Regions from separate parts of the Metabacillus sp. RB-C-LZQ-3-1 genome, predicted to be linked through region 4. Evidence: predicted binding sites of a transcription regulator. Region 4 holds the regulator's gene; each other region holds the start of a gene.

Region 1 (5,517 bases), on a different contig from region 4:
ATGTTTTCCTGTTGATTCTACTCCAGCTGTATAGCCTGTAGCAACTACCTTTTTTACAGGATATTGTGACCAGTCAATGGCTTCTTCTAATGATACCTCTTGATTTACAGTCTCAACACTTGAAGATATCTCTGTTTGTACTGATGGTTCACTATTCATCGACTTAAATGTAAGTCCTAAAAAGCGAAATCTGCCATCGTTTTCACCTAAAGGCTCATCTTCAATATTTGCATGATCTTTATTGTACCAATTGACTACATCCTTAGCTTCTACTCCTGAAATAACCTCAAAAGTTGTTGTTAATGCACCAAGAAATAATATCGACATGAAAAGCCTTCTACATACTCTTTTTATACTGATCATATATTTCCTATTCACTCCTCTCACAAATCTATTCGTTCCCAATTTGCTGAGGAAATATTCACTTTTAACAGGAAACATATTTTACCAGTTTGAAAGCTGACAATTCATTTCTCCATTATCTTTGAATCCCAAAAACCATTAAGCCCTTCTGATAAATAACAAAAAGGCTGGTCATCAATTAGATGATGACCAGCCTTTTTGTTGCCAAAATTAAAACATTTGGTAGCCTCTTTTTCGGAGCATCTTAATGATCACTCCTGAAAGAATGGCACCAATTAGCCCGGATGATAAAATCAATATATCTGCTAAAGCTAATGACAGAATTTTATCACCTAAAGCTGAAAAAGAAGCACCAGGTTTTTGAAAATATTCTATAAATCTCACATTATCTATAATAAAAATACAGACAATTGGGTACACAATTGCCATAATCCAAGACATGCGTAAAAGCATATTTAATAAAAATCCAATACCAAAAAATAAAACTAAAAATAATAGCATTGATATTAGTAAAACAGGTAAGCTTAACATGTCTATCACCTCCATTACACCATTTTAAGTGTACTGAACAATAGATAGACAGTCAATCCTTACTCAGTGAACGTTTTATGACTTCTTCCCTGTTCCCTCACAGCTATTGCAAGTTTCTGAGCCACCTAAGATCAATTGAAAATACCCTTTTCCAGCACAGTAAGGACATTCCTTCGTCTCTACCTTAGTTGTTGTACTCATTATCGTCTCTCCTTTAGGATTGAAATGGTTGTTGATACAATATACCAATTATTCTGACAATGATAAAGGAAGAAAATCTTACAAAAAGGTTTATGTAAGCGAATACAATATATGTTTCCTTTGCAATACTCCGGAATTCTTATTTTTTAGAATATTATAAAAATAAAGTGTATGACCTATACCCGAATTGGTCCCCAGGATGAAAATAATCGTATTTCATTAATTTAGACTCAATTTTCATTCTGGCCAAGTCTTTTAGTAAGTTTGATGAATCAGAGTTAACTTCCAGTTCATTAGGCTTCATAAAGACTGCTTCTTCTATTTCTTTCTCTTGAACGAAAATTTCCTTTGTTTTAGCCATTAAGAAAAAAATAATCATATTGTCACTAATGTGTTCTCCAATCACACCCGACCTAATTCCAACGACTCCTTTAATGGTTGTACTGATTCCTGTTTCTTCTTTAACCTCTCTTAATACCGCTTCATCTACCGTTTCACCCTGATTAACAAATCCAGCGGGAAAAGACCACATTCCTTTTAGCCCACCATATCTTTTTTTCACTACAAGCCACTCACCATTCTCATTCTCAACAATACCTGAAACGGCAAGCCATACGTTGCCCCTTTTAGACTGACTCATGCCTTCACTCCCTCTCTAATTCATTCTATCATGTGAAAATGGGAATAAAAAAGACAAGAGCAAAAGCCCTTGTCTTTGAGAATAATCTTAAAGGATGTTAAATTTACCTTTTTTCAATACTAATGAAGGACCACCAACCATGTATAATGCACGGTTATCAATCATTTTTTTCATAAATGATGCCTTTGTTCCAACAAGTTTTTTACCAAATACAACACCAACTGCATCGTCCTCACCAAGTGAAGCTACAGAACCTTTAATATCTGGTGTGAATGTAGCCATTTCACCACGGCCGCGAATCGCTACTGCTAAGTTTTTCGCACATGTCTCACCTTGTTGCATTGCGATTTGAGCAGTTGGAGGATATGGACGATTGATTTCTTCATTAATAATTAATGAACAATCTCCAATGATAAATACATCCTCATGTCCTGGAGCGCGTAAGTAACCATCAACTTTTACACGGCCACGCATGTTTTCAAAGCCAGCTTCTTCCACAACGCTGTTACCGCGTACACCTGCAGCCCATACAACTGTACCAGCTTTAATTGTTTCAAGCTCCTCGCCTTTAGCAACAATGATTCCATCTTCGATACATTCTTTAATTGCTGTACCGATCATGAATTCTACACCTTTCTTTTGAAGGTGATTTACTGCATAATCAACTAACTCAGGATCAAATCCTGGAAGTGCTGTTGGAGCTGCTTCAACACAGATAATACGAACTTTATTAAAGTCAATATCGTACTCTTTGCAAAGTTCAGGAATTCTGTTTCCAAGCTCACCTAAGAATTCGATACCAGTGAATCCTGCTCCACCTACAACGATTGTTAAGCGCTCATCTTTTTTCTCAGCTTCCATGTTGTACGTAGCAAATTGATATTCAATATGCTCACGTAATTGTCTTGCTGAATCGATGCTTGTAATACCAAATGCATATTCTTTTAATCCTTGAATACCAAAAGTTTCAGGATGTGCACCTAATGAGATTACTAAATAATCGTACTCAACCTCACCATTTTCTAAAACAACTTTCTTCGCTTCTTTATCAATTGAAACAACTGTATCTTTTACAAACTTCACACGGTTGTTATCAATGATGTCTTTAATTTGGTAGCGAGCACGATCGTGATGCAACGTACCTGCTGAAGCTTCATGCAACCATGTTGTTTCATAGTGATAATCATTTTTATTCACTAATGTAATTTCAGCTTCATCAACACTGATTTGTTTCTGTAAACGTGTAACTGTAATTAATCCACCATAACCTGCACCTAAAATAACGACTCTTGGCTTTCTCACCGATACATCCACCTTTTCCATAAGATTGTTGTCAAAATTCGAATGATGTTATTACTATAATCCACCGAATCACAACATTTTATTTTATTTAAGAGATAAAACTTTGTGAAATGATTCACTTACCAAAACACACGTTGGTTATTTTCTCTTAGAAATACATATAAATATATATAATTACACCTATATTTCATAATATCTATACTATCAATTTTTTTCAAGTAGTTTTTTCTTACAAGGTAGTATATTTTTTTTTGAAAATACATTATAATTTAGAATATTTCGTCTATTTTTTAAAAAATAAGATTATAAAGGATATGAGACATGAAATAATGAACTTAGTTATGATAAGATTTTTACATAGATGTGAAGAGGAGGATGTTATGTGAAAGAAGATACGAAAGTTTATGATATAACCATTATTGGCGGAGGACCTGTCGGGTTATTTACCGCTTTTTACGGTGGAATGCGACAAGCGAGTGTAAAAATTATTGAAAGCCTTCCACAACTAGGCGGACAGCTTTCTACATTATATCCTGAAAAATACATATATGATGTTGCTGGCTTTCCAAAGGTAAGAGCTCAGGAACTTGTTAACAATTTAAAAGAGCAAATGGGGCAGTTTTCCCCTACTGTCGTTTTAGAACAAGCAGTAGAACAAGTTGATAAAAAAGCAGATGGTATTTTTAAGCTTACAACGAATAGTGAGGTTCATTATACAAAAACAATTATTATTACAGCAGGTAATGGCGCTTTCCAACCTAGAAAATTAGAACTTGATGGTGCAGAAAAATATGAAGGCCAAAACTTACACTATTTTGTGGATGATTTATCTAAATTTTCCGACCGAAATGTAGCGATTCTCGGCGGCGGTGATTCTGCCGTGGACTGGGCACTCATGTTGGAGCCTATTGCTAAAAATGTAAAATTAATTCATAGACGTGATAAGTTTAGAGCTCATGAACATAGTGTTGAGCTTCTTAAAAAATCAAAAGTAGATATTCTAACACCATTTGTCCCATCTGAAGTTATTGGTGATACATCGATTAGACAATTAGTTTTAGAAGAAGTAAAAGGTGACCGTAAAGAGGTCCTCGAAATTGATGACCTTATTGTGAATTACGGTTTTGTCTCTTCACTTGGGCCTATCAAAAATTGGGGCTTAGCGATCGAGAAGAATTCAATTGTTGTAAATTCAAAAATGGAAACAAATATTGAAGGAATCTATGCAGCTGGCGACATTTGTACGTATGACGGAAAAGTGAAGCTTATTGCAAGCGGATTTGGTGAAGCACCTACTGCAGTTAATAATGCAAAAGCCTTTATGGATCCAAAAGCACGAGTCCAACCTCTTCATAGCACGAGTTTGTTTAATTAATTAAGAAAAGCGCAAAGCTCTAACCATTCGGCAACAAGCATAAGGCGTGGCGAATAGGAATAGAAAGTGCTTTTCACCTTCAATTTCTATTTTACTAGACCTAGAGCCGGTGGCGCCTGGAGCTAGACACTAAAACTAAGTACCAAACTTTTATATATGAAAAAAACGACTACTAATTCAGATAGTCGTTTTTTTCATGATTAACACTCCTCTGGAGTACCAGTATTTGTAGCTGTTCTAAATGATGATCCGCATCCACAACTTGCAATCGCATTTGGATTATCAATTGTAAATCCGCCGCCCATCATCGATTGTTTAAAATCGATGATTGTTCCGTTTAAAATCGGCGCATCTTCTTTTTTAATAAGAATCTTCATACCATGCTGTTCAAGAACTTGATCATCTTCACTTATCTCATGCTCAAAGCCCATACCATAGGAAAGGCCGCTACAGCCTCCTCCCTTTACACCAACACGAAGATAGGCATTTTCCTCTTCATGTTCTTTCATCATATCTTTTATCTGATAAGCAGCCGCTTCTGTAATTTTGACAATGTCGCTCATATTATATACCTCCTTGCTTTTAATGAAAGGATCTATTTATAGTATACATCTTATAGATCTAATCACTCAAATAATTCACCCTATTAGACATAATTCATATCTTTATTTTATGAAAAATGTTCCTGTGCAAACAACCTCTGCCGGACCTGTCATTAAAACATTGCCAGTTTCAGTCCAATTAATAACAAGATCTCCACCTGAAAGGTGTACGATTGTTTCTTCTCCCTGTGACGTATGGCCATTTAATACAGAGGAAACCACTGCTGCACAAGCTCCAGTACCGCAAGCTTGGGTAACACCTGACCCCCTCTCCCATACTCTAAAGTGCAGCTCATTATTTGAAACAACTTCTACGAATTCCACATTTACCCCTTCCGGAAAACGTTCATCTTTTTCTACAACTGGACCTAATGTAGTTACAGGGGCCTGGTTGATATCATCTACATAGAAAATAAGATGTGGATTCCCCATTGAAACTGCTGTCGCACGGTATTCTTGCCCGTCAAACTTTATTGGTTCATTGATTGCTTTTTCTTGTTCAG
Region 2 (5,517 bases), on a different contig from region 4:
AGCGGAATTCCTTGCCAAAACCTTCAATCAGATTTCCGCTGTGGGATTCACAAGGATTTAAGGAAGAATGGATTTCGAGGCTGTACTGTATATGAATGTTTTGGGGCTGGCCAAAAGGTTTCGCAAATAACGTACAATGGGCATGATTGGAGAATCAATAAAGAAATCGCAAAGGAAATGTTTGATGTTTTTCCAATCATGCAACAGCTACACGAAATGCTTCGTTACTTATATGAAGCAATAAGCAGAAAAGAAACAAGTTCTATATATAAGGAACTCCATCAAGCGATAGAAGAAACTGAGGCTCTAACTCGTTTAAACCCAAAGTCGATTTTAGAACTAGATATTGTAGAGCATCGAACATTTGTTAATCACTTACTGTTGCAAACAAGTGAGTTCGTTCGTTCAAAGGTAAAGAAAGATCCAAAACAATGGAAAAAAGTAAAAGGAATCGACCTTATAGGAGGGGATTTAAGAAAAGCAAATCTTAAAGGAGCGAATTTAAGAGGAGCTTTCCTTATTGCGTGTGATCTAAGAGAAGCGGATTTAAGATATACCGACTTGATTGGGGCAGATTTAAGAGATGCTAATATATGTGGAGCGAATTTAAATGGTAGTATCTTTTTAACTCAAGCACAAGTTAATTCCGCTAATGGAGATATGAACACAAAATTACCTCCATCTTTAAGTATTCCCATTCATTGGCTAGGTTAATTTTTTTATTGTCAAAAAATTAATGGAATATAACATTTCATACAGGGGTATTATGTTTAGAAGTTGTTTGTTTTTCTGAAGATTGACAATATGTATTAATTTTGCTAAAATAGATAAAAGATGAATGAAACGTGAATTCCTCCAAAGGGGAGTAGCTGTTAAACAAAGTCGTCATTTCGGGAAATTTTTAGTTCCCCGGCTTTGTTGGCAAGTATATTTTGCTAGCGAGACCTTTGCCAATTAGTTTTCAATTGGTAAAGGTCTTTTTTAGATCTTTACCATCGGTAAGGATCTTTTTTCGTTTAGTAAAGGATACGATTTTCATTCATTCTTCTAGCTTACAGATTAAATAGAAGCAAAATCTATTTTCTCTATAGTATGTTTCATCTTGAAGAAGCATATTTATTTAAGCAATAACTATTTCCTTTAGAACTTATTGTTACTTTAGGAGAAATTAGGTGAGGGTTATGAAAAAAGAAGATTTGTACATAGTTGATGAGCTATTATCCCAAATAAAAATTACATCAAACCCCAAAAATAAACCAGTAACGATTTCGGGAAGTGTTAACGATTTAAGCTGTATCGGTGTTGGTACAGATGCGGCTGTTTTTCAATATGTTCAAGAACCATCATATGCTTTTAAATTATATGCTGATGATAAAAAAGGAAAAATTCAAACCGAAGCGAAAGTGTATAAAGAATTAAAGGGATCACCTTATTTTTCTAAATGCTACGGGGCTTTTGATAGATATTTAGTATTAAGTTACGAAACCGGCATTACACTTTATGACTGTCTTTTACAAGGTATTCATATTCCGCCACAGGTTATTCAGGATGTAGAAGACGCACGTAGATATGCAAAAAAAATGAATTTAAATCCACGTGATATTCATTTGAAGAATATTTTACTTCAGAATGGCAGAGCCAAAGTGATCGATGTATCTGAGTACTTGAAACCTGGTAATGACCATCGATGGGATCATTTGAAAAAAGCCTATGATGAATATTATCACTTAGTTGATGGCAAGGCGATCCCCATTTGGCTTTTGGAAACCATTCAAAGGTGGTATAACCAAAGACAACACTCATCAATTGAAGATTTTATAAAGGATGTACTAAAGTTAAAAGTGTTTTGGAAATGAATACATTCAAAAAAGGAGAGGAATTTCAAATGTTAAATAAAATCTTAAAATCTTTATTAGGTAAAAAATCTCATGGTAGATATAGCTCAAGTGATTTTAAACGAGGAAAATACTCAAATCGTCATCATCCGTCTAAATATGGACACCAATACTATAAAAGAAAAGGTAAATCTAGTAGTTTCTTTAGTTCGTATAGCAGTTAATATGAAAAGTCTGGAGGATTGTTTTAATGCAATCCTTTTTTTGTCCTCTTTAATAAAGAAACCAGCATCTCCTATTTAACGTCTAAAGAAGAAAGGGGGATGTTTAATGAAGAGCGTTATAGTTGTATTGCTGACTATTTCTTTTATTTGTATTCAAAGTGTTTCTTTTGCTACGTCATGGGCCTATCAATTTGTGGTGTGGGAAGAAAATATTTATGTTGTAAGTGAGGGTGAATATGTTACCGAGGTAGAGCAGAAAATTGGCGAAGTAACAAATTATTCAGATATGGAGCAATTGGGAGGAAATTTTTCTAATGCCTATCCAAAGGGAACAAAGTACTATTCTATGAAAGGAATAAAAACAGAGGATGCCATAGCTATTGAAAATGAAGGCGGCAATTATATAAAAGCAATCAGAGAAGGGCCATACACCTATTCTAAAACAGAAGGTGCAAATAGTTATTTTAATGGTACTATTTATGGGAATGGAGCAGTATCTTATATTTTTATCGGACTCATTCTAATAATTTCAGTATATTTTCTTGAAAAGAAGTTAAAAAAATAAACATTATTATACGACAAACATAACAATAAATAAGTACACCCCCGAGGAAATCGGGGGTTTTTTGTTTTTGAATGATGTTCATTCGTTAACAACTAGCCGTGGAAACAACACATTATTCTCTAAATGAATATGTTCAAATAAATCACTTTCAAGTTCTTCTAGTCTTTGGTAAACAACACGGTAAGTTCCGCATGCACCTTTTGGTGGCGTAAAGTCATTTGTTACTTTTCGTATTTTATTCATAATCTCCCCAGCATGGTCATGCTCTTCAAGCAAGTCATTCATTTTCTTCATCATGTTATCTCTTGTTTGTTCAGATGAAATATTCTCCATTTCCAAAATAAGTGGAAAGTCTTCTGTTTCTTCCTTTATAAGATGTTGTTCCAGTTCTGTTTTTAACTCATTGAATAACTGATATACATCTGCCAAGTACGGGTTACCTTTTCCATGAACTCGTAACACCTTTGTTACGTAAGGACTCAAGTGTGGTAATTCCTCATTTAAATATCTGTGATGTTTGTTCACAATAAAGTCGATTAGATCACGATTACTTGCCTTTCTCCAATCAATCCTTGGTTGGTTCCTTGTTTGTTCATATAGTTCATTTAACTCGTTTAAGATATGATCTGCTGGAAGGTTTTTCTCAACAATGGCTTCGATTAATTGTCGATTTCCTCCGCAGCAAAAATCAATTCTATATCCCTTAAAAAAATCACTAGACTTTGGGAATACACTGACAATTTCTCCAATTATTGATGTTTCATGAAACATTGACATCTCTAATAACCTCCTGTTTTAAATTTGACATCTCAAATCCAGAGTAACAGTTTCTTTGAAATTTCTTTGTGAGAAAAATCACATCTATAAAATTCGGTTTCAATTATAGTGAAGAACATAAGTAATATTTCAAATGAAAATTTAAGAAAATTTAAACCGAAGAATTTTTGGAAAATGGGAAAAAGCTTTTCAGAAATAAGGAGGAACAAAAATGGTAGACCTTGTGCCAATTGGAAAAAGAAAAAAACAATCACTTAATGATGCTTTTGCATCCCACTTTGCAAAATCAATGTTTTTAACAGTTTCAGCCATTATTATCCTGACTTTTATAGGAACAAGGATGTTTACACATGTTGATTTAAATTTGTATGGATACATGGTAGGAACAATTGTTTTTATTGGAGGTTTCTTTTACCGATTTATTGCTTGGGGAGAAAGACCGCCTACAAAAATATTTATCAAAAAAGGGCTAAAGCTTTTATTTAGGAAATCAACACCTAAAACATCAACAGAACAGCTAGTGACGTATAACTTTATTTGGAATAGAGGGATATATCGCTGGTTACAGCATATTTTAATCGGCTGGGGATGTATCCTATCATGCTTTGTGACCTTTCCTCTAGTTTTCGGATGGATGTACTTTACGATGGAGGAAAATGGTTACTATACCGTCGTGGCAATGGGAATTGACATCATGAGTGTTAAAGCAGATGGAATTTTAGCTTTCTTCTTTTACAATGCATTAAATATTACAGCGATTATGGTCATTGCTGGTGTTTGTATGGCTCTTTATCGTCGTTTGAAGAATATGCAAGCAAGAGCAGAACAAACCTTTATGTATGATTTTTTACCTCTATATCTTTTATTATTGATTTCCATTACAGGATTAGCGTTAACTTTTGTGAATGTCTTTTTGCATGGTTATGGGCAACCGATCATGTCATTGATTCATCAATATTCCGTTATTATCACATTAATTTATCTTCCGTTTGGAAAGCTTGCCCACATACCGTTTCGGCCATTAAGTGTATTTGCCCGTAATTATCGGGAGCATTATGCGGAGCAATCGATGAAAACATGCAAGGTTTGTGGGGAAAAGTTTGTGTCTGTAGAACAATCAAATGATGTCATCGAAGTACTAGGAGTAAATCAGATAGATTTTCATAAGGAGGATGGCTTTCATTTAGCAGAACTATGTCTACCATGCAGAAGAAAATACAGAATATCAAGATTTTCAGGATCACCTACACACAAAATCAAGGTAAAGGAGGCCAACCAGCATGCACAGGGATAAATTTTTTAGAGAAATTGAAAATTTGAATCATCCAAATGAAAAGTTGATAAAAACACATTGCAGCTACTGTGGGATGCAGTGCGGTATGAATTTACGAGTGAATACAACCACAAACAAAATTATTGGAGTAGAACCACGATACGATTGGCCGGTAACGGTAGGAAAAATGTGTCCGAAAGGTGTAACTGCCTACCAGCAAACAAATCATAAAGATCGAATCTTAAGACCGCTCATACGTGATAACGCAAGCTTGAAGGGGACAAAAGAAGGCTTCCGTGAAGCAACCTGGGAAGAAGCTTACGATCTGATTACAAGAAAATTCTTAGATTTGCAGAAAAATTATGGGAAAGACTCACTCTCTGTTTTTAGTGGTGTATCCATGACAAATGAAAAATGTTATTTAACTGGGAAGTTTGCAAGGGTAGCATTAGGGACGAGATATATTGATTACAATGGCCGCTTCTGTATGTCAAGTGCAGCCGGTGGATTTCTCCGCTCATTTGGTGTTGACCGTGGCTCAACACTTCCTTGGACTGATATTCATGAAACAGATTGCTTATTTATTGCTGGAAGTAATACAGCAGAATGTCATCCAACCTCTATGTTCCGTGTTTGGGCAGTTCAGGAAAGAGGCGGTTATTTAATTGTTGCAGATCCAAGAGAAACACCGATTGCGAGAAGAGCAGATATTCATTTGGACTTAAAGCCAGGTACAGATCTTGCATTAGCAAATGGAATTCTTTATTTATTAATCGAAAATGGGCATGTAGACAGCGAATTTGTAGCAAACCATACGAATGGATTTGAAGAAACGAAAGAAGT
Region 3 (5,517 bases), on a different contig from region 4:
TAGCAAAGTTATACTCAGGAACTGGAGTGTGTGTAGCCCACTCAAGCGTACGTGCATCCCATGGATCTGCACCGATATTTCTTGGCGCATAACGAATGCTGTAATAGATGTTATATACAATTAACGCAAAACCGATCATCATAATTCCGGCACCGATAAATGAAACCATGTTTAATGGTCCAAATCCAGTTGCTTCTGAATATGTGAAGCTACGACGTACTTGACCGTCTAAACCAGTAATATACATTGGAATAAATGCTAGGACGAAACCGATAGAAAGCAACCAAGCTGTCCATTTCCCAATTCTTTCGTTCAACATAAAGCCGAACATTTTTGGCCAATAATAGGTTAAACCTGCAAGCATAGCATACACTACACCAGGAATAATAACATTGTGGAAGTGAGCAACTAAGAACATTGTATTATGGTATTGGTAGTCAGCCGCAGACATCGCAAGCATAACCCCTGTTACCCCGCCTAATGTAAATAACGGAATAAATAAAATTGAATACAACATTGGTGTTGTAAAACGAATTTTACCTTTACGTAACGTAAATAACCAGTTAAAGATCTTAACCCCAGTTGGTACGGCAATCGCCATTGTTGTAACTGAGAAGATACTGTTTGTAAACGCACCTTGACCCATTGTAAAGAAGTGATGAGCCCATACTAAGAATGATAGAAGTGAGATAATGACCATTGACCAAACCATTGACTTGTAACCGTATAGGTTACGGCCGGAGAATGTTGAAATGATCTCACTGTAAAGACCGAATGCCGGTAAAATTAAGATGTATACTTCAGGATGTCCCCAAACCCAGAACAGGTTCGCCCAAAGCATATCCATACCGCCATTATCCAGCGTAAAGAAATGTGTTCCAAATAGACGGTCCATTGTTCCCATCGCTAATGCTACTGTTAATACAGGGAAAGCAAAAACGATGATTAAGTTCGCAATAAGAGCTGACCATGTGAACATAGGCATTTTCATTAAAGTCATACCAGGTGCTCTCATTTTCATGATTGTCGTTATAAAGTTAATACCCGTAAGCAAGGTACCGATCCCGGCGATCTGTATCGCAATCATATAATAATTCGTACCAACAGACTTACTGAATTCCTCACTTGCCAGCGGGAAATACGAAGTCCAACCTGCGTCAGGTGATCCACCGACAACGAATGAAATGTTAAATAACATAGCTCCCATAAAGAACAACCAGAAGCTTAGTGCATTAAGACGTGGAAATGCAACATCACGCGCTCCAATTTGCAGCGGAACAACCAAGTTCATGAAGAACATGATAAATGGCATTGCCATAAAGAGAATCATTACAACCCCGTGAGTTGTAAAAATCTCATTATAATGCTGTGAATCTAGTAAAGTATTATCAGGAACGGCAAGCTGTGCACGCAACATAATTGCGTCGACCCCACCGCGGAATAACATAACTAAAGCAGAAATTAAATACATAATACCGATACGTTTATGGTCAACCGTTGTTAACCACTCACGCCACAAGTAACCCCATTTTTTGAAATAAGTTAAGCCTGCAAGGATTGCAATTACAGTTAAACCAATCGCAACCATCGATGCATAGATCGCAAAACTTGGATGAGGCACGGCAAAACGATCAAAGAAATCCATACGATTGTGACTCCTTTCGGAAATTAATTATTTGGTAAGAAAAAACGTGAACGGTCCAGTTTTTCTTCTTAGTGATTCATGTGTTCATGATCTGAATGATCCTCATGTGATTCCTCTGTCTCTTCTTCTGAGTCAGAAGCTTCTTCTTCCCCACCATGATGATGTTCATTTGGTGGTGAGAAGTCTAAATGAGTCCCAGTGTATGTTAACTGTCCAAGGTGTCCTGGCTCTAATAATTTCGAGAATTCTTCCTCTGTAATCGGGTCAGCTGTTTCTTTTACTTCATCAACCCACTCATCAAAATCCTTCTGAGACATTGCCGTTACATTAAATGTGTTTTCAGCAAAGCCTTCCCCACTAAAGTTAGAGTTACGTCCCAAATATTCACCTGGTGCATCTGCAGCAAGATGAAGGGTTGTAATATGATCATTCATCGCATACTTTTGCCCACCAAGCTGTGGAATCCAGAAGCTTGTAATTGGTCCGTGTGAGTATAGCTTAAATTCAAGCGGACGATCTGTCGGTATATATAAGTAATTAACTGTCTCAATATTTTCTTCTGGATAGCTAAAATGCCATTTCCAGTTAGAAGATGACGCATAAACAACTAAAGGCTCTTTATCCTCGTAACCTTCTGGTTTTGCCTCAACAATATAGTTACTTTGAACAGACACAAAAGAAAGATAAGCAACAATTAAAATTGGAATCCCTACACAAATTGCTTCAACCCATACATTTCCATGAATATGAGGCGGCTCATAATCATCCGGCTGCTTAGAAGCACGGTATTTTACTAGCATGTAAATTAAAAGTCCAAATACAGCAAGAACAATAAATAGCATAATACCCATTGATAATAGGATGTCACTTGCTAGCCTTTCAGCCTGTGGCCCCTTTGGATCTAAAACCAATAATGGCTCACATCCAGATAAAACGGTAGCAATTGTTAAAATAATTGCAAACAAAGACCATTTTAATTTCATAAAAGTACTCCTTTCTTTACGCGCATAGACTCACTAGGATCTATACTATAGTTAGATTGACTAACATGTAGTTTAAAAGTTGTGAATTGCTATTGTGAAGAAATGCACATACGTAAAAATTCATACGTATGGTTCCACAATATCTATTACCCACATCATAGCAGAGGACGAACCTAAAAGTTACTTTTTTACGGAAGTGTCATGCAACGTTCAACGCTTGATCACGATTTTGTAATATTTTTATCATAAAACGTTCACTTTTTTGGAAAAGATATTGCTTACATGGGAGGAGAACTTATTCATTGGAGATTGTTACTTCTGATTTAGGGATAGAAAATAAACCCTATCTTTTGTAGATCCTTTCGTAGAAGAACCAACGGACTTTAATATTCGTGTAGCTAAGGCGTTAGAATCTATACATAGAAAATCTCTTAATTTCTGATTTGTTATTTCCTGCCCAAATAATAGAAGATAATCCTCTAAAGCATTTAGATGAAGGGCTTTTGCTTTATGTTCACATTTAGGACAAAGCCAGGATGCATATACTCTAGTCATTGGTAATGACTTGCATTTTGGACATTTCACTCCTTTTTGTATGTCACCTTTATTTAAAGAAAATGATTCTAGAATTGAAAATTCCTCTTCTATATGTCCCTTTTTAATTTGTCTTAATAATTTTTTCATTTCCTTTTCAGTTAGTACAGGTCGCTTATACAATTGATGAATTTTTTGTAACTTTGTAGGAAGGAAGAGGGCATTGACAATCATGTCACTAAGGTGATTTAAATCATTTGAGGCTGTTCGGATAAGGGTATTAGAATTACTTATTACAACAAGGGGGATAACCGGTATATCGGAAAAAGAGTATTTTTTTAACCAATTCTTCATCTGTTCTTTATGTCTTAGGGATTGAGTAATTGGATCTTGAAAGGCCGACTCTATACCATCTAGGCTACGAATTAATTGATGAAATTTTGAGTCAAAGTAAATCGTTCCTTTTATATTTTTTATTTCTAGTAAGATAATATAAGATCTCGCCAATATTAGAGAATCAATTTGAAAGTACTTTTCTGAATCCTTTAAACGCAAATCATTAAAAATGAATATTTCCTTCTCTAAAACGCCCGATAGTTGATAATCAATAGCTTTCTCTCCTTTATACCCTGCTAATCTCTTAGATAATTGTTCCTTAAACTCATTAAACTTAGGATGACCTGCCGGTAATCTACCTAATAATGCTTGTAACTGCAAAATTCTACGAGGAATTTCCCTCTTTTTCACAATCATTGGCTCATCTCCTCTTATTTGATCCCTATATTTTTCGATAAAACTCGAGTATTTCCTCTAATTTTATTTAAAATTTTGAAGCGAGCTAGATTATCTATCAACTTTTACTAAAAATCTTTCAACTTTAAGGAATAATCTATCAACTTCTTACGAAAATCTATCAACTTTACCAATTAATCGATCAACTGACAAAATTCGTCAAAATTCGCTAATCAACCAAGTTTTTGATACTACCCCATATTCAAAAAGGGCCGCATTCAGCGGCCCACTCTCTCTTCAGCAATCTTCTTTATATACCGATTTCTCTTAATCAAAAATTCTTTCATATACTGCTCTAAAAACAGTCGGTCGGCAAGCCTTCCAATGATGCCGAAGGGGGAGGTGTAATCAAAGGTGTCGACCATAAGGGTTCCGGTTTGTTTTTCGATAAATTCATGGACGTGGTAGAAGCGTTTGAAGGCTCCTTTTTCCATTTCATCAACGAATCGATTAGGGAAGTCGAATTCTGTGATCCGGACAGTTAGGTTTTGCTTAACCCCAAAGTGGACAGCTTCCCAGGTGACAGTTTCGTTTAAGCCGATGAGACCGCTTGTGACACCTCCGATGGCACGTTCATTGGTTTGGCTTGTGGACTCGGTATGAATATCGATATCACGCGCAACGTCAAAGCAAATGTCGCGCGGTGCATAAATAAACATATCTGTTTTAATAATTGGCACGTTTGATCTTCCTTATCTTTAATGTTTCACACATAAGATGTTTATTCTTTCAAATTCAGCTTTGCTAATGCATCAGCTAATGCGTTGTTTGAAAAGTTATCTTCTTGTTTTTTCATGTAGTTTGCGACTTCTCGTTTTGATACTTTGCTATTTTGGTTCTTTTTTCGTCTTTCTTGGAAGGTTGACATTTTTTCTCGATGTCCGCACTTGCAGACAAAGATTTGACCTTCTCCTTGGCCTCTGAGCTCGAGCTTTTTATGACAGTTTGGACAGCGGGCATTGGTGACTTTTGAAATCCCTTTTTTATAGCCGCATTCACGGTCCTGACAAACATGCATTTTGCCTTTTTTCCCGTTTACCTCCAGCATCAGCTTGCCACACTCAGGACATTTACTTCCTGTTATATTGTCGTGCTTGAATTTTTGTTCACTATTTTTAATTTCATTTACAACTTCTTTAGCATACTGCTTCATTTCATTTAAAAAGGCTGTTTTTGCTAGAGCCCCTTTTGAAATTTTCGTAAGCTTTTGCTCCCATTCTGCTGTGAGAACAGGTGACTTTAATTCATCTGGGACTAAGTTCAGAAGTTGTTTGCCTTTTGACGTTATATGGATTTCTTTGCCTTTTTTCTCAATAAGGAAACTACTATACAGTTTTTCAATAATATCGGCTCTTGTTGCAACGGTTCCGAGTCCGCCTGTCTCACCGATTGTTTTAATTAAGTCCTTGCTTTCCCCTGCCATATACTTTGTTGGGTTTTCCATAGCAGATAGTAGTGTTGCCTCATTAAATCGAGCTGGAGGCTTTGTTTCACCAGATGTTTTGGAGATCGACCTAATCGCTAAAGCGTCTCCCTCCGTTAGAGCAGGAAGTGTTTGATCAT
Region 4 (5,517 bases):
TTTATCATATGAAACAGAGATATTTGTTGCTTTTAACACATCATTTCCACTTTGTCTATCAATATCAAATTGAAAGCTTGCAGACTTTTCATCTCCAAGGGGTTTAGTCATTAACTCCATTTTTTCTAACTTTTTTCTTCTGCTTTGTGCAAGTTTTGTCGTGGAGGCTCTAGCTAAGTTTTTCTGAATAAAGTCTTTAAGTTTAGCAACTTCCTCTTGTTGTCTTTCAAAGCTTTTTAATTCTTTTTCATAGTTTTCAGCTTTTTGGGTTAAATAATTACTATAATTTCCAATGTATTTAGTACTCGTATTTCTGCTGATTTCATAAACCTGTGTTACAATTTTATCCAGAAAATATCTGTCATGTGAAACAATCAATATAGCCCCTGGATAATTTTGCAGATATTGTTCTAACCAGGTTAATGTTTCTATGTCAAGATGGTTTGTAGGCTCATCCAAAATTAAGAGATCTGGTTTTGTTAATAACAATTTACCCAAGGCTAAGCGTGTTTTTTGGCCGCCACTTAAAGAGGATATTTTTGTTTCCGGATTAAAGCTGCTAAAACCTAATCCATGTAGAACGGAACGTATATCTGCTTCGTACTGATAACCGCCTTCCTCTTTAAATTTCACTTGTAATGTATCATATTCTTTTAAAAGTTGTTCAAACTTTTGAGCTTCACCACTGGGATCAACAGTCGACATGCGTTGTTCAAGATTCCGCATTTCTTCTTCCATTAATTTAAGATGCTTAAAAACTAAATTCATCTCATCCCATATGGATAATTGTGATTCCAGGCCGGTATCTTGTGCTAAGTAACCGATTGATACATCCTTAGGTTTAATGATTTCACCGGAATCATAGGACATCGCTCCAGAAATTATTTTTAAAAGTGTTGATTTACCAGCTCCATTGCGGCCAACGAGAGCAATTTTATCTCTAGTTTGTACTTCTAGCTTAATATTCGATAAAATAGGATCAGCACCAAAGTATTTACTAAGTTGATTTATTTGTAACAATATCATTGTTTTTCACCTCTACTAATGATTTAAGTGTAGCTTAATAAGGCACTTATAAGCAACAATGATAGATTTCTAAATGAAGGAATCTGAGGAAAAGCTCTTCATTTGGATGATAAGTGACAAAAGGTAGTGAGAACTTGAGGTAAAAGTACCTCATAGGAAATAGAAGGAACAAAAGTCAAAAATCATTCTCTAATTGTCACAATTACAAGACAGACAGAAGCAAAAAAATAGTGTATAGTCTAAGTATAAGGGGATTTGTATATGTCAGAGTTTACTCATTTCAATGAACAAGGCAGAGCAAAGATGGTTGATATTTCTGCTAAGGAAGAAACAGTTAGAACAGCTCAAGCTAGAACTAGCATAACTGTTACCGAAGAAGTTTATAAGCAAGTCATTCATCATGAGATTGGTAAAGGTGATGTTCTATCCGTTGCTCAGGTAGCTGGCATTATGGCGGCAAAACAAACATCAAACGTTATTCCGATGTGTCACCCAATTTCAATTAAAGGTGTAAATATTGAATTTGAATGGGAAGTTAAGGATCCTTCTTATACTTTATGTATTTCAGTAACTGTAAAAACGAAAGGAAGTACAGGTGTTGAAATGGAAGCGTTAACCGCTGCAAGCATTACAGCACTTACTGTTTATGACATGTGTAAAGCTGTTAATAAAGGTATGGTCATAGGGGAAACCTATTTAGTTGAAAAAACAGGTGGCAAAAGTGGTGATTTTTTAAGAAAAGAAAGATGACAACAAGCGTGAAAAAGGAGTAGCTGTTATTGTCAAAGTAACAAAATTTATATGTTTTGTACTTTAGTTGGATGGCTAGCTCAATGCCTAGACCCGAAGCACAGGACGTGCGAGTGCAGTTACCGTGACCGGACGCCGCGATTTTAACTGCCTCGAGGGCATAAGTCAATTTGAAAATTGAAGGCAAAGAACGACTTCTATTCCAAATCATCTTATGCCTGTCGGGGCTGATCAAGGCGCTTGCGCTTTTCTTAACAGATAAGAAAGTATAAAATTTTGTACTTAGTATAGGTGTCTAGCTCCAGCGCCTATCGTCTATCAAACTTCAGATCATCTCCCTACGATAAGTCAACATCGGTTCGCTTCGCTTACCGTGTTTCCTAAATCTTTAGTCGATGCTCCTCCAGTTTGTACGGCGATGACCAAGGCGCTTGCGCTTTTCTTAAGTGTTTGTGTGAATGTGAGGGATCAGATTGAATATAGACCAAACGAAAATACCGCAGGCAACAGCAAAGAGGTTGCCATTATATTACCGTTTTTTAAAAAATTTACATTCATCAGGAAAGCAGCGTGTATCATCAGCTGAGCTAAGCGATGCTGTAAAGGTAGATTCTGCTACGATTCGAAGAGATTTCTCATATTTTGGGGCGTTAGGAAAGAAAGGGTATGGTTATAATGTAAATTATTTGTTATCCTTTTTTAGAAAAACGTTAGATCAAGATGAAACAACAAAGGTTTGTTTAATAGGAGTAGGGAACTTAGGTACTGCTTTTTTACATTATAATTTTACGAAGAACAACAATACTGTTATTTCCTTAGCATTTGATGTCGCACAAGATAAGGTGGGGACAGAAATTGGTGGAGTTCCTGTTTTTCATTTAGATGATCTTGAGAAACAGCTTCCTGATGATGTGACAGTCGCTATTTTAACAGTACCAGCAGCGGTTGCACAATCAATTACCGATCGCTTAGTCGCAAAGGGAATTAAAGGAATTCTTAATTTTACACCCGCGCGAATCAATGTTCCTGATGAAATAAGGATTCATCATATTGATTTAGCAGTCGAACTTCAATCACTTGTTTACTTTTTAAAGCATTATCCAAATGATGAAAAATAATAATAGACAAAGGAGATGGATTCAATGCCATCAGTAGGAATCGGAAGCCTTTTATTAATCGTTTTTGTTGCGCTACTTATTTTTGGACCAAAGAAGTTGCCACAGCTAGGAAAAGCAGCAGGTAATACATTACGAGAGTTTAAAAATGCTACGAAAGGTTTAGCGGATGATGATGACGATGATCAAGATGCTAAGCAAAAGAATAAGGAAGAAGTCAAGTAAGATAGGATGAAACCCGATATGAGACAAGATGAAATGTCGGTCATTGAACATATAACAGAGCTGAGAAAACGACTCGTCATTGTTGTCGTTTTCTTTTTCTTAGCTGTTATTGCTGGTTTTCTGCTTTCAGGACCGATCATTATATATTTACAGCATACCGACGAAGCAAAGGCATTAACATTAAATGCATTTAATCTTACAGACCCATTAATGGTCTACATGAAATTTGCATTTATTATTGCGTTTGTTATAACTTCGCCAATCATTTTATATCAGCTTTGGTCTTTTGTAAGCCCTGGCTTATATGAAAAAGAAAGAAAAGTAACCTTAAGCTACATACCAATTTCAGTTTTCCTGTTTTTATTAGGCGTGGCCTTCTCATACTTTATTCTTTTTCCATTTGTCATAGATTTTATGGAAAGAATATCAAATAAATTGGATGTAAACCAAGTAATTGGAATCAATGAATACTTTTCTTTTTTAATCCAACTAACTCTTCCGTTTGGGTTGCTCTTTCAGTTACCAGTTGTAATTATGTTTTTAACAAGATTAGGAATCGTCACACCGATGTTTTTATCAAAAGTACGAAAATATGCTTATTTTGTACTGTTAGTGATCGCAGCACTTATTACACCGCCTGAATTAGCTTCACACTTAATGGTATCTATACCTCTATTTATTTTATATGAAATTAGTATTTGGGTTTCAAGAGCAACATATCGGAAGTCACAAAAATTGAGATTTGAAGAAGAAAACAAAAAATGAGACTGTTCATAGTCTCATTTTTTTATGTTCATCTTTTTGATTTTTCTAGATAAAATAAACATTCTAATGGCTACTCCAATATCGAATGTTGCAATCAGCATCAATAAAATTGTTGGAAAGGTAAAAATACCATCTCTTGCACTGTTAATCGCTAAATAGATAAAAAGTAACCCCATGATCAAATAAAAAATAGCCATGGAAATAGGGTTTGTTCTCATTTTAAAAAGCCCCCAATAATTACTTGCATCTGTTCTAATTGTTCCATTTGCTGCATGATTCTTTCAATATCCTCTCGAAAAACAGTTTGAATGATCACAACCATTGTGTTCATTGAAACATGTGCGAAGATGGGAACGAGAATACGTTTTGTTTTAACATATAGAAAAGCAAAGGTAAAGCCCATTGCTCCATACAACAATACATGCTGTGGTTCACCATGCAGGAGAGAAAAAATGAGAGAACTGATCAATGCCGCAATGAAAAAATTTGTTCTTGTATATAATACGCCAAAAAGGATTTTTCGGAATATAATTTCTTCGAGTATTGGGCCTATTATGGAAGTCACAAGCATGACCAAAGGAAAAAGCTCAATCAAGTTTACAATTCTCTGGGTATTTTCAGAACCGGGATCTACACCAAATACATTGACCTCAATATTTGCAGCAAGACCTTGTACAAAAATGGCTAAGAAAAACCCGATAATAGCCCAACCAATGGATGCTCCTATAGAGGCAGGTTCGCCGCGAAAGCGACTTTCTGCATGACGTTCATGTCTTAAAAAATATAGAATAATTAAAAATGAAAGTGTAAAGCTAAAGATGGTCCAATAAGCAAATCTTTCTACATCAGTTCCACCAATATTCAATAAGCTAAACAACTTTATCCCCGCATACCCTGATAATTGGAGAATCATATATGTAATGATGATAAACCAATAATGCTTTTTCATGTAAACCTCCTTAGTAAAGCACGTTAGCCGTTTAATAAGATATCAGATCTTATTGTAACATACCTATATGTCATCCTATGTATGATACCTCTCAAGAATGAGACAAATTGGTGAAGAATCATTTTTTGATATCGTTTACAGGGTGACTTTATTAAATGATAGAAAAGAAGAAAAGTTCTTATAAAAATTTTAAACTTCATACTTGAAATTAAAAGAGAACTTATATATTATAATAATTGTGTTAGCACTCAAAGGTAGTGAGTGCTAATAAAAAGGAAAAAATAATCATTTATTCAAAGAATTTGAGGAGGTTGTTTCACTTGTTAAAGCCATTAGGTGATCGCGTTATTATCGAGTTAGTTGAATCAGAAGAAAAAACTGCTAGTGGTATCGTTCTTCCTGATAGTGCGAAAGAGAAGCCACAAGAAGGTAAAGTAGTTGCTGTTGGTACAGGCCGTGTACTAGATAGCGGAGAGAAAGTGGCTCTTGAAGTAGCGGAAGGCGATCGTATTATCTTCTCAAAATATGCGGGTACTGAAGTGAAATACGAAGGTACTGAATACTTAATTTTACGTGAAAACGACATTTTAGCTGTAATCGGTTAATCGTACAGCACACATAATAGATTTTATTTAAAAATTTGAGGAGGTCTTGTAAACATGGCAAAAGATATTAAATTTAGCGAAG

Evidence for each region. The regulator Rex, encoded in region 4, represses fermentation and respiration genes when NADH is low (regulators of the CRP and FNR family bind a similar motif). The targets are predictions, from matches to a motif close to TTGTGAAATATTTCACAA.
Region 1: the regulator Rex is predicted to act here: its motif matches at 3,141-3,158, upstream of yumC (ferredoxin--NADP reductase 2).
Region 2: the regulator Rex is predicted to act here: its motif matches at 3,468-3,485, upstream of ric (iron-sulfur cluster repair di-iron protein).
Region 3: the regulator Rex is predicted to act here: its motif matches at 2,721-2,738, upstream of qoxA (cytochrome aa3 quinol oxidase subunit II).

Annotation. Positions count from the first base shown of each region.
Region 1 is NZ_JBZFLI010000012.1:88,936-94,452, forward strand. It holds gene spsC (stationary phase survival protein SpsC) at 1-363, opposite strand, end outside; gene AC4GZ8_RS18110 (YuiB family protein) at 574-894, opposite strand; gene AC4GZ8_RS18115 (YuiA family protein) at 970-1,095, opposite strand; gene AC4GZ8_RS18120 (NUDIX domain-containing protein) at 1,250-1,735, opposite strand; gene AC4GZ8_RS18125 (NAD(P)/FAD-dependent oxidoreductase) at 1,823-3,058, opposite strand; gene yumC (ferredoxin--NADP reductase 2) at 3,420-4,412, shown strand; gene AC4GZ8_RS18135 (HesB/IscA family protein) at 4,613-4,975, opposite strand; gene dapF (diaminopimelate epimerase) at 5,078-5,517, opposite strand, start outside.
Region 2 is NZ_JBZFLI010000002.1:149,254-154,770, forward strand. It holds gene AC4GZ8_RS04105 (pentapeptide repeat-containing protein) at 1-714, shown strand, start outside; gene AC4GZ8_RS04110 (serine/threonine protein kinase) at 1,182-1,856, shown strand; gene AC4GZ8_RS04115 (hypothetical protein) at 2,166-2,624, shown strand; gene ric (iron-sulfur cluster repair di-iron protein) at 2,703-3,401, opposite strand; gene AC4GZ8_RS04125 (hypothetical protein) at 3,613-4,695, shown strand; gene AC4GZ8_RS04130 (molybdopterin oxidoreductase family protein) at 4,682-5,517, shown strand, end outside.
Region 3 is NZ_JBZFLI010000008.1:1,527-7,043, forward strand. It holds gene qoxB (cytochrome aa3 quinol oxidase subunit I) at 1-1,645, opposite strand, end outside; gene qoxA (cytochrome aa3 quinol oxidase subunit II) at 1,714-2,628, opposite strand; gene AC4GZ8_RS14070 (nuclease-related domain-containing protein) at 2,941-3,915, opposite strand; gene AC4GZ8_RS14075 (SRPBCC family protein) at 4,173-4,613, opposite strand; gene AC4GZ8_RS14080 (DNA topoisomerase III) at 4,676-5,517, opposite strand, start outside.
Region 4 is NZ_JBZFLI010000038.1:5,752-11,268, forward strand. It holds gene AC4GZ8_RS25885 (ABC-F family ATP-binding cassette domain-containing protein) at 1-1,026, opposite strand, end outside; gene moaC (cyclic pyranopterin monophosphate synthase MoaC) at 1,288-1,776, shown strand; gene AC4GZ8_RS25895 (redox-sensing transcriptional repressor Rex) at 2,250-2,894, shown strand; gene AC4GZ8_RS25900 (twin-arginine translocase TatA/TatE family subunit) at 2,919-3,116, shown strand; gene tatC (twin-arginine translocase subunit TatC) at 3,135-3,881, shown strand; gene AC4GZ8_RS25910 (YdiK family protein) at 3,896-4,099, opposite strand; gene AC4GZ8_RS25915 (CPBP family intramembrane glutamic endopeptidase) at 4,096-4,830, opposite strand; gene groES (co-chaperone GroES) at 5,151-5,435, shown strand; partial or broken gene groL (chaperonin GroEL) at 5,490-5,517, shown strand, end outside.